Regions from separate parts of the Enterobacter sp. KBR-315C3_2022 genome, predicted to be linked through region 3. Evidence: predicted binding sites of a transcription regulator. Region 3 holds the regulator's gene; each other region holds the start of a gene.
The links. Region 3 encodes Fur, which represses iron uptake genes when iron is present. Its sites were predicted from a motif close to ATAATAATGAGAACNACTATCAA; they were not measured.

Region 1 (5,057 bases), on a different contig from region 3:
GTGAAGGAGAAAAACATGTTCAGGTCACTGATTCTTGCAGCGGTATTGTTGGCTTCAGCCCCGCTGGTCGCCACTGCTGGCGAAATCACCCTGTTGCCATCGGTAAAACTTAGCATCGGCGATCGTGACAACTATGGCAGATACTGGGACGGCGGCTACTGGCGCGACCGTGACTACTGGCATCGTCACTATCAATGGCGCGGAGACCGCTGGTGGAAGCATGACAATGGCCGTCATCGCGGCTGGGACAATCGCAAAGCGTACGAGCGCGGATACCGCGAAGGCTGGCGCGATCGTGATGACCGCCGCGGCGGCTGGGGCGGCCCCGGCAGAGGCCACGGTCACGGCCATCACCACTAACAGCAAGAAAGGAGCCTCCCGGCTCCTTTCTCTTTTACAGCCCTAACGCCGTACCGACCAGCAGCCACAGGTTTAGCGCAACGACCACCGCCACGATAATCCACCCGGCCCTTTTGACCAGCGTCGTATTGACCAGCTCGCCCATTAGCGATTTATCGCTGGTGAAAATCAGCAGCGGCACCAGCGCAAGCGCAATACCGAAGCTGAGCAGCACCTGGCTCATCACCAGAATACGCGTAGGATCCAGCCCCATTAATATGACGATGAATGACGGCAGCATCGTCACGGCCCGGCGCACCCACAGCGGAATGTGGAAGCGCACAAAACCCTGCATCACCACCTGCCCTGCCAGCGTCCCGACGACCGTCGAAGAGAGGCCCGCGGCCACGAGGCTCAGGCCAAAAATCGTCGCGGCGGCGTGGCTCAGCAGCGGTTCCAGGGTCAGATAGGCCTGATCGAGATCGGCGACGCCGGTATGGCCATTGAAGTGGAAAGCTGCCGCTGCGGTAGCCATCATCGCCAGGTTCACGAAGCCGGCAATGGTCATGGCGATCGCCACGTCCCATTTCGTTGCTGAATAGCGCTCTTTCCGCGTCCCGCCGTGCAGATCCTGCGTTAAGGAAGAGTGCAGGTAGATAACGTGCGGCATGATGGTCGCTCCCAGCACGCCCGCGGCGAGAAATACCGCTTCGGACGTTGGCAGGCTCGGGATGACCATCCCTTTACCCAGCTGAACCATATTCGGCTGGGAGAAAACCAGCTCAACGATATAGGCGGCCGCGACAAACAGCAGCAGCCCGCCAATCACCTTTTCCAGCGGCTTTTGCCCGCGGCGCTGAAGCATCAGGATCAGGAAAGTGGCGATCCCGGTGAGCACCGCCCCCTGCAGCAAGGAGACGCCGAGTATCAGCTTGAAGCCGATGGCCGCGCCGATAAATTCCGCAAGGTCGGTCGCCATGGCGATAATTTCGGCCTGCACCCAGTACAGCCACACCGCCGGGCGCGGATAGTGATCGCGAATTTGCTCCGCCAGGTTTTTACCGGTGGCGATACCGAGCTTGGCAGACAGCATTTGGATCAGCATCGCCATCAGGTTAGCCCAGACGACGACCCACAGCAGCGTATAGCCGAAGCTGGCCCCGGCCTGAATGTTGGTCGCAAAATTACCCGGATCGATGTAGCCAATAGCGGCAATGAAAGCGGGTCCCATCAGTGCGAACCGCAGCTTCCTGGCGGCCCTGCCGCTGCTACCCTCTACGCGACTGTTTGTCATGTCTGCCTCTGGAAATATAGCCTTTGCTATGTTTCATGCTATCAAAATGATAATGATTATCAAGTTCATTTAAGTGGTTAAAAATGATTTCTCTGATAGCCAGGAACAATAGAAGGGCAGGTGGAGCAACATCACAGAATGTGAAAATGCGCAGCTATTTGTGAAGGGTAGCACACAAACTTAACTTTTCACTCATTTACCTAACATAACAAAAATGTATTGTTGATCACTATTTTTGAGACTCGTCACAGGACGTAACTATAGTGTGCCCTTGATCTCGTTTTCTTTGCGCTTGTTACATAGAATGTGCACGGAAATTAAACCTGCCTCATATTTGGAGCAAATATGGACCGCGTCCTTCACTTTGTCCTGGCACTTGTTGTCGTTGCTGCGCTTGCGCTGCTGGTTAGTCATGACCGCAAAAAAATCCGCATTCGCTATGTTATTCAGCTTCTGGTTATCGAAGTTTTACTCGCGTGGTTCTTCCTGAACTCCAACGTGGGCCTCGGCTTCGTTAAAGGCTTCTCCGAAATGTTTGAAAAACTGCTCGGATTCGCCAACGAAGGGACCAATTTCGTCTTCGGTAATATGAACGATCAGGGCCTGGCGTTCTTCTTCCTGAAGGTTCTGTGCCCTATCGTCTTTATCTCTGCGCTGATCGGTATTTTGCAGCATATCCGCATCCTGCCAATCGTCATTCGCGCCATCGGTACCGTACTTTCTAAAGTGAACGGCATGGGCAAACTGGAATCTTTCAACGCTGTCAGCTCCCTGATCCTGGGTCAGTCTGAGAACTTCATCGCGTATAAAGATATCCTCGGCAAAATGTCCCGCAACCGCATGTACACCATGGCGGCCACGGCGATGTCTACCGTTTCCATGTCTATCGTGGGCGCGTACATGACCATGCTTGATCCTAAGTTCGTGGTTGCCGCGCTGGTCCTGAACATGTTCAGCACCTTTATCGTTCTGTCTATTATCAACCCGTACCGCGTAGATGAAGGCGAAGAGAACCTGCAGATGGCGAATCTGCATGAAGGTCAGAGCTTCTTCGAAATGCTGGGCGAATACATTCTGGCAGGCTTTAAGGTGGCAATTATCGTTGCCGCCATGCTGATCGGTTTTATCGCGCTGATTTCCGCCCTGAATGCGCTGTTCGCCGCGGTGCTCGGTATCTCCTTCCAGGGCATCCTGGGCTACATCTTCTACCCTGTTGCCTGGGTGATGGGTGTTCCGGCCAGCGAAGCGCTGCAGGTGGGCAGTATCATGGCGACCAAACTGGTCTCTAACGAATTTGTTGCGATGATGGATCTGCAGAAAATTGCCAGCACGCTCTCCCCGCGCGCGGAAGGCATCCTGTCCGTGTTCCTGGTCTCCTTCGCGAACTTCTCCTCCATCGGTATTATTGCCGGTGCGATCAAGGGCCTGAACGAAGAGCAGGGTAACGTTGTTTCACGCTTCGGCCTGAAGCTGGTTTACGGTTCAACGCTGGTTAGCGTGCTCTCTGCTTCTATCGCAGCGCTGGTTCTGTAATTCGGATCGCATAATTGAAAACCGGGAGCAACGCTCCCGGTTTTTTTATGCCTGCAGTTCAGCAAGCGGAGCAGGTTTACCTATCAGGTAGCCCTGCAGATAGTCCACGCCAAAACGCAGCAGCATCTCGCGCTGTTCCTCTGTTTCCACGTACTCCGCCACCACGCAGAGCGACTTCGTTTTTGCCAGATTGCAAATGGACTGCACGATCATTGCGTCCATGCTGTCGCTGCAAATATCCTTCACGAAACAGCCGTCGATCTTAATGATGTCTGCCTGCAGGCGCTTAAGGCGCTCGTAGTTGGCATAACCGGTGCCAAAATCATCGATGGCGATGCGGAATCCGTAGTCGCGGAGCTGCTGTATGTTGTTGATGCTGGCTCCAGAATTGGAGAATGCCTGCTCTTCCGTGATTTCAATGACCACGTCGCCAGGCGCAACGGCATACCGCTCAAAGAGCTGAATAATCTCGGTGGCAGCATCTTTCTGAATCAGCGTAAACGGCATCAGATTCACGGAGAAGCGGGTGTCAGCCTGCGGCAGCGGATGATCCCGAAGCCATTCCAGCAGCTTTTCAACCACGCTTAAATCGAACCGGTGGCTGAGGTTAAACTGGGCAATCAGCGGAATAAAGCGATCCGGCGTGATAATCTCGCCATCGCTTTCCAGACGGGCCAAAATTTCATAATAGCCCTTCCCCTGCGCGTTACGGATGGGCTGCGCGTAGAGGCGTAGACCGCCCTCATCAAGAGCCCGCTTGACGCGGCCCAGCATCAGTACCCGATCGGTAGTTTGGCCAGACACCGTCGCCAGACTGTTCGTTAACCCCAGCGCGTTATGGGTTGCGCAGGCTTGTTCAGACAGCCAGCTCAGCTGCCCCAGCGTATGGTGCAGATTCTCACCGTTTTCAACCTCACCCCACGCCGCGCCGAACTCTATATCCAGCGGCGTTTTGTTCCATACGATCTTGCGGCTGTTTAAATAGTCAACCATGTGCTGCAGACGTTCGGAGATCTCTGGCCCCAGCAGCACCACGACGAGCTCGCTGCCGGGAAGCTGGAACAGCTTTTCGTCTTTTTGCAGGAAAGGCTGAAGTGACGTGGTGATCATCCGCTTGCAGTGGACGCGCATGAGAATGCCGTAATGGCGGCTCAGGAACTCGAGGTTATCCATGCGCAAACAGCACACTTTCGCCGCGGGATGCTCCTGCAGGAAATCCTCCAGCGCGCGAATGTTGGGGAGGCCCGTCAGCGGGTCGGTAAGCGCCCTTTCCTGCCAGCCCTGCTTCATCCATTCGCTGCGGCGATAAATCTTCGACATATAAAGCAGGCAAATCGCGAAAGAAATGAGCACCGACAGAATAAATGCGAGCGTGTAGCCCGACTCGACGCCGCTGAGGAAATTGTTGTTATAGGTTAAAAGCAGAAACGCCGATGCCGCCCACAGCAGCGAGATGAGCGCATAGCTCATGCGGCTAATCCCGAGGGTGAAAAGGATAAAGATTATCGGCATTAAATAACCGGCAATAATCGTTGACCTGAAGGGGACACACAAAATCGCCACCAGAATGGCCAAAAGCATGAGCCATCCTAATATAAAAAAGGGTTTCCTGTTAAAAATGAAAGGTTTCAGGCTTCGTAGCCAAAACGCTCTGGCATAGCGGGGATTCACAATCATTCTTAAAGGGTAATAGAACATCATCGTGAAAATCAGTGCGGCACAGATTAAACTTTGAATGTCCACTACATTATATATAGCCGTACCTTCACCGAAGAAGTTAGAAATCGAAACAGGAAAGTCAAATAAATAGCCGGCAAGATACATTGAAAGCTTGATGCCGAGCGGCACCATGAAGCCCAGCCAAAAAATGCGTATACCAATGTACTTATTA
Region 2 (5,057 bases), on a different contig from region 3:
CGTTTATCTCCCATCCGGCCGAGTTTTGCGCGGCGCTGGTTGCGCTACGTCAACGCTTGCGCTGATTGTTTTTCATTCACCCTGGCAAAAGTCACCCGCGGCAACAATACTCAACGTGTCGCTGCGGTTGTTTCGCCGACGATGATCAAAACAACAATCTAAGGAGAGTCCTGTCTATGAAACTTATTACTGGTATTGTTACGTCTCTGGTTATTGGGTCACTGTCCTTCGGCGTAATGGCTGCACAGGAGCTGGAAAAAGACAAGGTGAAAGAGATGAACCTCACCAAAGTGGGTGAGATCACCACCTCGGACACCACCGCGCCGATGGACGCGAAAAAAGAGCTGTCGAAAAAAGCGGATGAGCTGGGCGGAAAATATTTCGTGGTGACCAGCGCGCAGAAAGATACCAAAAACGTGCACGCCACGGCGGTCGTCTACAAGTAAATTTGCCTGACGGCGCTGCGCTAGCGCAGCGCCCACCACTCCCGAATGCACGCCTTGCCTTCCGGGCAGCTTTTACAGCTTCCAGATAAACATCCGCGCGCATCTTCCTGTAGCCGGACGGCCTTACCCATGGCCTCCAGCCTTTCCAGCATGGCATCGATCATCGGCTGCGGCGTGCCAAGCGCGACGCTAATCTGATTAGCCTCCATGCGCCCCTGTAGCGCCAGCAGATCGCGAACCTGAATCAACGATGCCATTCCTGCCGCCTTAGTGACAGTCGCCCGCCGGGCTGCTGCAGCAGCTCGTTGGCGTCTTGCGGGTGGCAAGCAGGTTGACGTTCACGCGGCTGCGCGCCCGGCGCAGCAGGCCGATGACGAGCACGTTGAACAGCAGGACGGCCAGAATACAAACCAGGCTGTAGCGCGGGTGCTGGCTGAAGTTGACCGTCTGGTAGAAGACCGTGGATAGCGAGTACGCAATGTTCAGCCCCCACAGGACGGAGAAGCCCATCCAGCCGCGGCTCGATTCGCGGGCAATCGCGCCCATCACCGAGATGCATGGAATGTAGAGCAGCACGAAAATCAGGTAGCTGTAGGCCGCAGACGCGCTGCCAAACTTCTCACCCATGACGCCCATCGCGCCCGTTGCCATTTCGCCGTCGCCTTTGCTGGCTTCAATCGGGTTCGCCAGCACGCTCAGGCTGAAGGTGTCCTTCAGGCTCTGCCAGGTCTCTTCCACCGCGCCGAGCAGCTCGTCGCCGAGGCTAAACTCTGCCGGATTAAATTCCGCTTCCTGAATGTTTTCGGCGGTATAGAGCGTGTTCAGCGTGCCGACAACCACCTCTTTGGCCATCGCGCCGGTGAACAGGCCCACGGTCGCCTGCCAGTTATCCTCGTGCACGCCAATCGGCTTGAAAATAGGGGTGATGACGCGGCTGACGGAGGCGAGGGCGGAATCGTTAATGTTATCCGCCGCCTGGCCGCTCAGGGTGAAGCTGTTGAGCGCGCTCAGGAAGATGCTCACGATGACAATCACCTTACCCGCGCGCAGCACGAAGCCTTTCAGGCGCTGCCAGGTCTGGATAATCAGGCTTTTAAGGTGCGGAACGTGGTAAACCGGCAGCTCCATCACGAACGGAGACGCTTCGCCGCGCATGATGGTGTGCTTCAGCATCAGGCCGGTCAGGATCGCCATCACGATACCGAGCACGTACAGCGAGAAGACCGCCAGCGCGCCGCTTTGGCCGAAAAAGGCCGCGGCAAAGACGGCGAAAATCGCCAGACGCGCGCCGCAGGACATAAACGGCGCCATCATGATGGTCATCAGGCGTTCGCGCGGCGCGTCGAGGGTGCGCGCGCCCATCACCGACGGCACGTTACAGCCGAAGCCGACGATCAGCGGCACGAACGATTTGCCCGGCAGGCCCAGCGCCTGCATCAGGCGGTCCATCACGAACGCGGCGCGCGCCATGTAGCCGGAGTCCTCAAGGAAGGAGAGGAACAGGTACATCATGCCGATCTGCGGCACCAGCGGCAGCACGGTGTTGATACCGCCGCCCAGACCCTGTGCGAGGAAGATCGTCAGCCACTCCGGGAAGTGCAGGGTGTAGCCGAGCCACTGAATGCCGTGAACGAAGAGGGCAACCGAGCCCGCGTCGAAAATGGGCTGGAGCGCGCCGCCGATGTTAATGGCGAGCAGGAACATCACGTACATCACCAGCAGAAAGACCGGCAGCCCGAGGAAGCGGTTAAGCACGATTTTATCCACGGCGGCGGTAAAGCGGCTTGGCTCCGCCGTTAAGGCGTTACTGACCACTTCGCAGGTGGCGGCGATGGCCTGATAGCGCGCATCGGCAATATGCAGGGCCGGATCGTCGAGTTCATCCTTCAGGCGAGCAAGAGAGATATCAAGCTTATCCGCCGCTTCGCCCGCATAGGCGCGGCTGTAGATATCGCCTTCGAGCATCTGCAGGCCGAGCCACAGGCGCTGCTTCGCAGGCATGCTGCCGTCCATCTCCTGCGCCAGCAAATTGGCTTCGCGCAGCAGCGGCTGGGCGTAATGCACCAGCTCGACGTCATCGTTGCCCGTGTGGCGGTCAATCGCCAGCTTCAGGGCGTCGATGCCGCGCGCGCGGGTGGAGACCAGCGGCACCACGGGGCAGCCCAGACGCGCGGAGAGAGCGTCAATATCAATGCGCAGCTTCTGCTTTTCCGCGATATCGAGCATGTTCAGCGCCACGATGCACGGAATGCCCAGCTCCAGCAGCTGCAGCGTGAGGTAGAGGTTGCGCTCAAGGTTAGAGGCATCGACCACGTTAATGAGTAAATCGGCATCGCCGCTCAGAATATAGTGGCAGGCGATCTGCTCATCGAGCGACGTTTGCGACGAAATGGTGGTTAACGAATAGGTGCCGGGCAGGTCGACCAGCGTGACCTGATTGTCCGTGGTGGTGAACTGGCCTTCTTTGCGCTCAACCGTTACGCCTGCCCAGTTACCGACGCGCTGGCGCGCGCCCGTGAGCTGATTAAATAAGGTTGTCTTGCCGGAATTAGGATTGCCAATTAAGCCAATAGTTAATTTTTTCATTGTATTAGACTCGCTGAACCGCTGGCTGTTATCGGGATAAAGCTTCAACTTCAATTAAGGCGAGGTCTTTCTTTCGCAAAACCAAATTCACCCGCCGAGTTTCGATATGCACCGGATCGCCCAGCGGCGCGACGCGCACAACCTGGAACGACGAGCCGGGCAGCATGCCCAGGGAGAGCAGCTTTTGCCGATAGGCCGGGCTAATTTCACGGGTAAAACCGATAATTTTCCATGCACTGTCTGGAGTGAATTGCATATCACCTACTTTCACGAGAGGTTAAATAATCTACACTGCGATGATAATGAGAATAGTTTTTATCATCAATAATAAAACTGTGACGGAATGTTGTTTGATGTATTAATTCACGGCCGGTTTGACCTTGCTCAATATTTGCGGAAATGTCGTGAAAACGAAAAGGAGAGTATTTGTTAACGGGGTGATAATTCGTGGTTTAAATATGGATGTGCAATCGGTTTCATATATTACAGCCCTATTTTCCCCTCACCCCGACCCTCTCCCCAAAGGGGCGAGGGGGAAAAGACCGCACCGTGCAGTTCCCTCTCCCGAAAGGGGCGAGGGGGAAAAGACCGCACCATGCAGTTCCCTCTCCCGAAGGGGTGATGGGGGAAAAAGAGCGCACCGTGCAGTTCCCTCTCCCTTTTAGGGAGAGGGTTAGGGTGAGGGTTTAGCGTTTTTTACCCATTGCCGCGGCCAGCGCGTCCATCATCGCGCTGTTGCCCGCAGGCTGCGCGTCGCGCCCGCGCGGTTTTGCCGCTTTGGCTGCCGGACGCTGCTGTTCGCGCGCGCCGCCGCCGCTGCCGCGACGGGCGTTGGTTTCGCCAGGCTGCTCGTCCAGACGCATGGTCAGAGCGATACGCTTGCGCTGCAGATCCACTTCCAGCACTTTCACCTTCACGATATCGCCCGCTTTGACCACGGTGTGCGGGTCTTCAACGAACTTGTCGGCCAGGGAAGAGATATGCACCAGGCCATCCTGATGCACGCCGATGTCCACAAACGCGCCAAAGTTGGTGACGTTTGTGACCGCGCCCTCCAGCACCATGCCGGGCAGGAGGTCGTTCATCGTCTCAACGCCGTCGGCGAAGGTCGCGGTTTTAAACTCAGGGCGCGGATCGCGGCCCGGTTTTTCCAGCTCTTTGATGATGTCGGAAACCGTGGGCACGCCGAATTTCTCATCGGTGAAATCGACCGCTTTCAGGTTGCGCAGCGCGCTGTTGTCGCCCATAAGATCTTTCAGCGCCTGCTGGGTGGCGGCCAGAATACGCTCCACGACCGGATAGGCCTCCGGGTGAACGGTAGACGCATCCAGCGGGTTATCGCCGTGGTTGATGCGCAGGAAGCCCGCGCACTGTTCGAACGCTTTCGGCCCCAGACGGCTCACCTTCAGCAGCTGCTGGCGGTTCTGGAACTGGCCGTTCTCATCGCGCCAGGCGACGATGTTCTGCGCCATCATGCGGGTCAGGCCCGCCACGCGGGTGAGCAGCGGAACGGAGGCGGTGTTCAGGTCTACGCCGACGGCGTTTACGCAGTCTTCCACCACCGCGTCCAGCTTGCGCGCCAGCTGCGTCTGGCTCACGTCGTGCTGATACTGGCCCACGCCGATGGATTTCGGATCGATCTTCACCAGCTCCGCCAGCGGGTCCTGCAGGCGGCGGGCGATAGAGACCGCGCCGCGCAGGGAAACGTCCAGATCCGGGAACTCCAGCGCCGCCAGTTCGGACGCGGAATAGACCGACGCGCCCGCTTCGCTGACGATCACCTTCTGCGCCGTCACTTTCGGGAACTGCTTCTGCACGTCGAGATAGAAACGCTCGGTTTCGCGGGACGCGGTGCCGTTGCCGATCGCCACCAGCTCAACGTTGTACTTCTCGCACAGCGCCGCCACGGCGATCGCCGCTTTCGCGGCCTGCCCGGTGTGCGGATAAATGGTGTCGGTCGCCACCAGCTTGCCGGTGCCGTCAACCACCGCCACCTTCACGCCGGTGCGTAGGCCCGGATCGAGG
Region 3 (5,057 bases):
CGGCAAAAGTCGGAATAAACTGGATCCTTGCAGCCGGGCGGCAGAATGGTGAACATGATACCCTAACCTGACATACGTAAAAAAAGAACTTTGCCATGAAATTGAATACCCGAGCGCAATCTGCACAATCGCCGAACAATAATTCCCCCATTGTCCTGGTTCACGGGCTTTTTGGCAGCCTCGATAACCTGGGCGTGCTGGCCCGCGACTTGGTGGCCGATCGTGATATTTTGCAGGTCGACATGCGCAACCACGGCCTCTCCGGGCGCTCGGAGGAGATGACCTACGCGGCGATGGCGCAGGATCTGCTCGACACGCTGGATGCGCATGGCCTGGAAAAAGCCACGCTCATCGGGCATTCCATGGGCGGCAAAGCGGTGATGGCGCTGACCGCCCTCGCCCCAGAACGAGTTAGCGGCCTGGTCGTTATCGACGTGGCACCCGTGGATTACGACGTTCGCCGCCACGACGAGATTTTTGCCGCCATCAATGCGGTGACCGAGGCGGGCGTTTCTACTCGCCAGCAGGCTGCCGCCGTGATGCGCGAACACCTTGATGAAGAAGGCGTGGTGCAGTTTCTGCTGAAATCGTTTGTTGACGGGCAATGGCGCTTTAACGTGCCGGTGCTGTGGAATCAATATGACGAGATTGTCGGCTGGAAAACGGTCCCCGCCTGGCCGCACCCGACCCTCTTTATCCGTGGCGGTAACTCGCCTTATGTCACCGACGCCTACCGCGACGCGCTGCTGGCGCAATTTCCTCAGGCGCGCGCCCACGTGATTGCCGGTGCCGGGCACTGGGTTCACGCGGAAAAACCGGACGCCGTGCTGCGCGCCATTCATCGCTATCTCTCTGACACAGCGAATTGATTAAAAACCCAGCGACTGGATGGCTGCGGGCTTCCAGTCGTTGGCGTGTGGTTTTCGCTGATGTATGATGGCGCGCTTATCGCCCGGGCATTAGCAGGGCGGCGTGTTTCCCCCGAAGTCTCAGAATCATGGCCAAAGAACAAACGGACCGTACGACACTAGATCTGTTCGCGAATGAGCGTCGACCGGGACGACCGAAAACGAATCCGCTCTCACGTGATGAACAGCTGCGTATTAATAAACGCAACCAGCTTAAACGCGATAAAAATCGTGGGCTTAAGCGTGTCGAACTGAAGCTCAATGCTGATGCGGTTGATGCGCTTAACGAGCTGGCTGAGGCTCGCAACATTAGCCGCAGCGAGCTGATTGAAGAGATGTTGATCGCCCAGCTCGGGACGCTTCGCGCGAAAGCATAAGTCTGAAAATTCCCCAAAATTCTCTTTTCATGTAGCACAGAGTGCAGTCCTGCGCGATTGCGGTTTCCGCAGGGTTGCGTGTTCTGCTATTATTGCCCTTATCCGTGGACAATTTGCGCCACCATACTATTAAGTTTCAAGAGGTTATTTTACTCATGGCAATCATCGGCATTTTCTTCGGCAGTGACACCGGCAATACCGAAAACATCGCAAAAAACATTCAAAAACAGCTCGGTAAAGACGTTGCCGATGTGCACGACATCGCCAAGAGCAGCAAAGAAGATCTCGAAGGCTATGACATCCTGCTGCTGGGCATCCCGACCTGGTACTACGGCGAAGCGCAGTGCGACTGGGATGACTTCTTCCCTACGCTTGAAGAGGTGGACTTCAACGGCAAGCTGGTCGCCCTGTTCGGCTGTGGCGATCAGGAAGACTACGCGGAATATTTCTGCGATGCGCTGGGCACCATCCGCGACATCATCGAGCCGCGCGGCGCGGCGATTGTCGGCCACTGGCCAACCGCGGGCTATCATTTTGAAGCCTCAAAAGGCCTGGCGGATGACGATCACTTTGTAGGCCTGGCCATTGACGAAGACCGTCAGCCAGAACTGACCGCCGAACGCGTTGAAAAATGGGTGAAGCAGGTTCGTGAAGAGCTGAACCTGGACGACATCCTCAACGCCTGATATCCCTGCGGCGCAACTTCGGTTGCGCCCGTTGTTCAGGTCAAACCGATTAAATTAATTGCTACAAACTTTTAACTTTTTCGTCCAGACCTGTACAATATCCCCCTGGTAAAACGTGGGCTTCATCGGACAAGTTTGTTGGTGATACCCCATTTTTATAAGCATACTTTGCTTGAGACTTGCAGTTTTCATTTAGGCGTGGCAGTTCTATAATGAGACGCATTATCCCAAGAGCATTCTCTCTCACTTGTTCTTTTGAAGTGAATCGTTTAGCAACAGGACAGATTCCGCATGACCGACAACAATACCGCATTAAAGAAGGCTGGCCTGAAAGTTACGCTTCCTCGGTTAAAAATCCTTGAAGTGCTTCAGGGGCCAGATAATCACCATGTCAGTGCGGAAGACCTTTACAAGCGTCTTATCGACATGGGCGAAGAAATTGGCCTGGCAACCGTCTATCGCGTGTTGAACCAGTTTGATGACGCGGGCATTGTTACCCGTCATAACTTTGAAGGCGGTAAATCTGTTTTCGAACTGACTCAGCAGCACCACCACGATCACCTGATCTGCCTCGACTGCGGCAAGGTGATTGAATTTAGCGATGATTCCATCGAATCACGCCAGCGTGAAATCGCAGCGCGTCACGGTATCCGCCTGACTAACCACAGCCTGTACCTGTATGGCCACTGCGCTGAAGGCGATTGCCGCGAAAACGACCGCGCGCACGACGCCAAGTAATCCCTATTCATACTCTGAGCCAGCCGCAAGGTTGGCTTTTTTTTTGCCAAAAAAAGCCCGGTGGCGCAGCGTCACCGGGCGTAAAAACAGCGTATTAGTTGTTGTTGCTGCGAATTTCCTGCCAGATCTTATCGCAGCGCTTCGCCACTTCCTGATCGTTACCGGTTTTACGCGCCTGAATGCAGGCCTGATAATCCATCACCCGGACGTTCTCCTGCGTGGCGAACTGCTCGTGCGCCTTCTCTTTTTTCAGCACGTTCAGCACGCTTTGACAGGCCTCGATTTTTTCTGGCGAGCCTTGCGCGGTATTGATACAGGCGCTGTACGCCTCTTTCAGCCGCGAATCTTCTTTCGGCCCCGGTGAGGTTGCGCAGCCTGCAAGCCCGGCGGTCATCACCGCGACAAGAACGATTTTCTTAAACATAGCCGTCTCCATTCCGGCGAGCCTTAGCCCGCCAGAGCGTTTATCAGAAGATAGTGAATGGGGCGATAACAATGAACTTCACGTCGCGCTCATCCTGGAAGATGTTGCCGTAACCGCCGCCCCAGCTCGGGATATCGGAGTGGTTGTCGTACTGGGTGAAGTGCAGTTTGAACATGGTGCCTTTCGCGCGGCCGTCCTGGACGGTGTACATCGCATCCAGGCTGTACGCAGACTCTTTGATTTTGTTGGACGCGTAGTCTTCACGCTGGCCCGCGGCGTTGATAAACCAGTCGGCCGGTTTTGCATCCCAGGCGTAAACGTAGGACGCGCCGACGGCCCAGCCCGCCAGATCCCAGTTTTTGAGGTCATACATCGCCCCGAAGAACACCGCCTTTTCACCGTTGGCGTTAAAGTCTGAGCGGTTATCCCACCAGATATCGAGACGACCGTTTGAGGAAGCGTAGGTTGGCGTCATGCGCTGCAGGAAGTAACCCTGCTGCCCTTCCGCCTTCACCCACGTCCCTTCCAGGCGCAAATCCACCACCTCGGCCACCTTGTAGCCGAAGGTCAGCGCCTGCAGCCAGGCGGTGCCATCGTAGATATCGTTGATAGTATTGTTGTCGGCCTTATCGCGCGCGCCGTAGAACTGATAGCTGGTTGAAAGTGGAGAGCCCGCGACGTCAAACTTGTAGCTGGCTTTGGCAAAGTATTGATCGACAAAGCCCTCTGCCTGACCGAATGCGGCTTCAAGCACCAGGTCATTCTTGAAATCGTATTTGGCACCGAGGGAGTGCAGGTAATCGACCTTAGTCTTGCGGTCGTTCTGGTAGAACTTGTCCATCTCAATGTGCCACGGCGCTTTGTACTCGTTGGTCCACATGTAGGAGAAGCTCAACGCCCCCGCATCGCCGTAGTCAAAGTTCGCCCCGGCTTCCGCCCCCTGGTATGTGCCAGGCATAAAGCTCCAGTGCGGGGCTAACAGCGTTTGCCCGGTTGGCTGAATATAGCCCGCGCGAGCCCATGCCGGGCCATATTTGAATTTTGCCGCCGCTTTATACAGGCTAATACCGCTTTTATCGCCGGAATAGTCTTCGTCGTAGGCTTTAGTGCTGGAGGAGAAGGCAATTTCGTTCGGGTGGCCGCTGTCGCCGTTTTCCGCCATTTCAATCGCGGTGAATGCAGCGATGTCCAGACCGAACATGTCTGCCGCATAGCCCGACTGGAAATCGAGGTTGGCGTTCCAGGTTGAGTGGGAGAGGTTTGTTTTGTACTTATCTTCAGCGACGTCTTTACGGTCACGTTCACGCTGCCAGTAATAGATGCCCCCGGTGAGGGTCGAATCATCGATAAAGCCTGCTGCTTTAGCTTCTGGAGTAACGACTAACCCCGACATTGCTGTCACACCGGCAATAGCCAGCGCCAGCGCACTACGTTTGCCACTGAACGTACGCATAGATTATTCCTCTTTGACGAATTAAAGCGCCTAAAACGGCGAAAATATAAAAGACCTAATGGTCAGGGGTAGTTAGAAATACCCTCGAATTAACTACCGTCTTTAGGGTATTTTTCGCGACGCGAATTATCAATGCTTTTTAGAAGGCAAAACGCAGGATTATGACGAAGTGCACATAATTAGTAGTGCTTTGTAACATTTGAGCGGAAGTGAGGTTTTACAAGGGCTAACGGTGATTTTCACGGGGAAGCGCACGGAATTTACGCTTATTTTTTAGCTTTTCGAGCAGGAGTAAATATTAAAACTTTTTTTAAATAAAATAAGTAGCACCACATTGACCAGGATTTAACGAGAAGCATATTAAGCCACATCGATAATAGCCTGATCGTTAAATAAAAAAACGCCGCTATTAGCGGCGTTTGTTTCTCATTGACCAGCGTGGCGCTATTATTCGCCCACTTTAGCCCAGGT

Region 1: a site for Fur is predicted at 1,674-1,696, ahead of AB8804_RS03580 (Nramp family divalent metal transporter). Genes of this name have one in related genera too.
Region 2: a site for Fur is predicted at 3,329-3,351, ahead of feoA (ferrous iron transporter A). Genes of this name have one in related genera too.

What each region holds. Positions count from the first base shown of each region.
Region 1 is NZ_JBGKEB010000002.1:162,510-167,566, reverse strand. It holds gene AB8804_RS03585 (DUF2502 domain-containing protein) at 16-360, shown strand; gene AB8804_RS03580 (Nramp family divalent metal transporter) at 395-1,633, opposite strand; gene AB8804_RS03575 (NupC/NupG family nucleoside CNT transporter) at 1,979-3,166, shown strand; gene AB8804_RS03570 (EAL domain-containing protein) at 3,212-5,057, opposite strand, start outside.
Region 2 is NZ_JBGKEB010000020.1:3,941-8,997, forward strand. It holds gene bioH (pimeloyl-ACP methyl ester esterase BioH) at 1-65, shown strand, start outside; gene AB8804_RS18160 (YdgH/BhsA/McbA-like domain containing protein) at 177-446, shown strand; gene feoC ([Fe-S]-dependent transcriptional repressor FeoC) at 467-703, opposite strand; gene feoB (Fe(2+) transporter permease subunit FeoB) at 714-3,032, opposite strand; gene feoA (ferrous iron transporter A) at 3,061-3,288, opposite strand; gene AB8804_RS18180 (Tex family protein) at 3,719-5,057, opposite strand, start outside.
Region 3 is NZ_JBGKEB010000008.1:82,434-87,490, forward strand. It holds gene ybfF (esterase) at 96-869, shown strand; gene ybfE (LexA regulated protein) at 998-1,285, shown strand; gene fldA (flavodoxin FldA) at 1,441-1,971, shown strand; gene fur (ferric iron uptake transcriptional regulator) at 2,263-2,709, shown strand; gene chiQ (ChiQ/YbfN family lipoprotein) at 2,804-3,133, opposite strand; gene chiP (chitoporin) at 3,177-4,586, opposite strand; gene glnS (glutamine--tRNA ligase) at 5,034-5,057, opposite strand, start outside.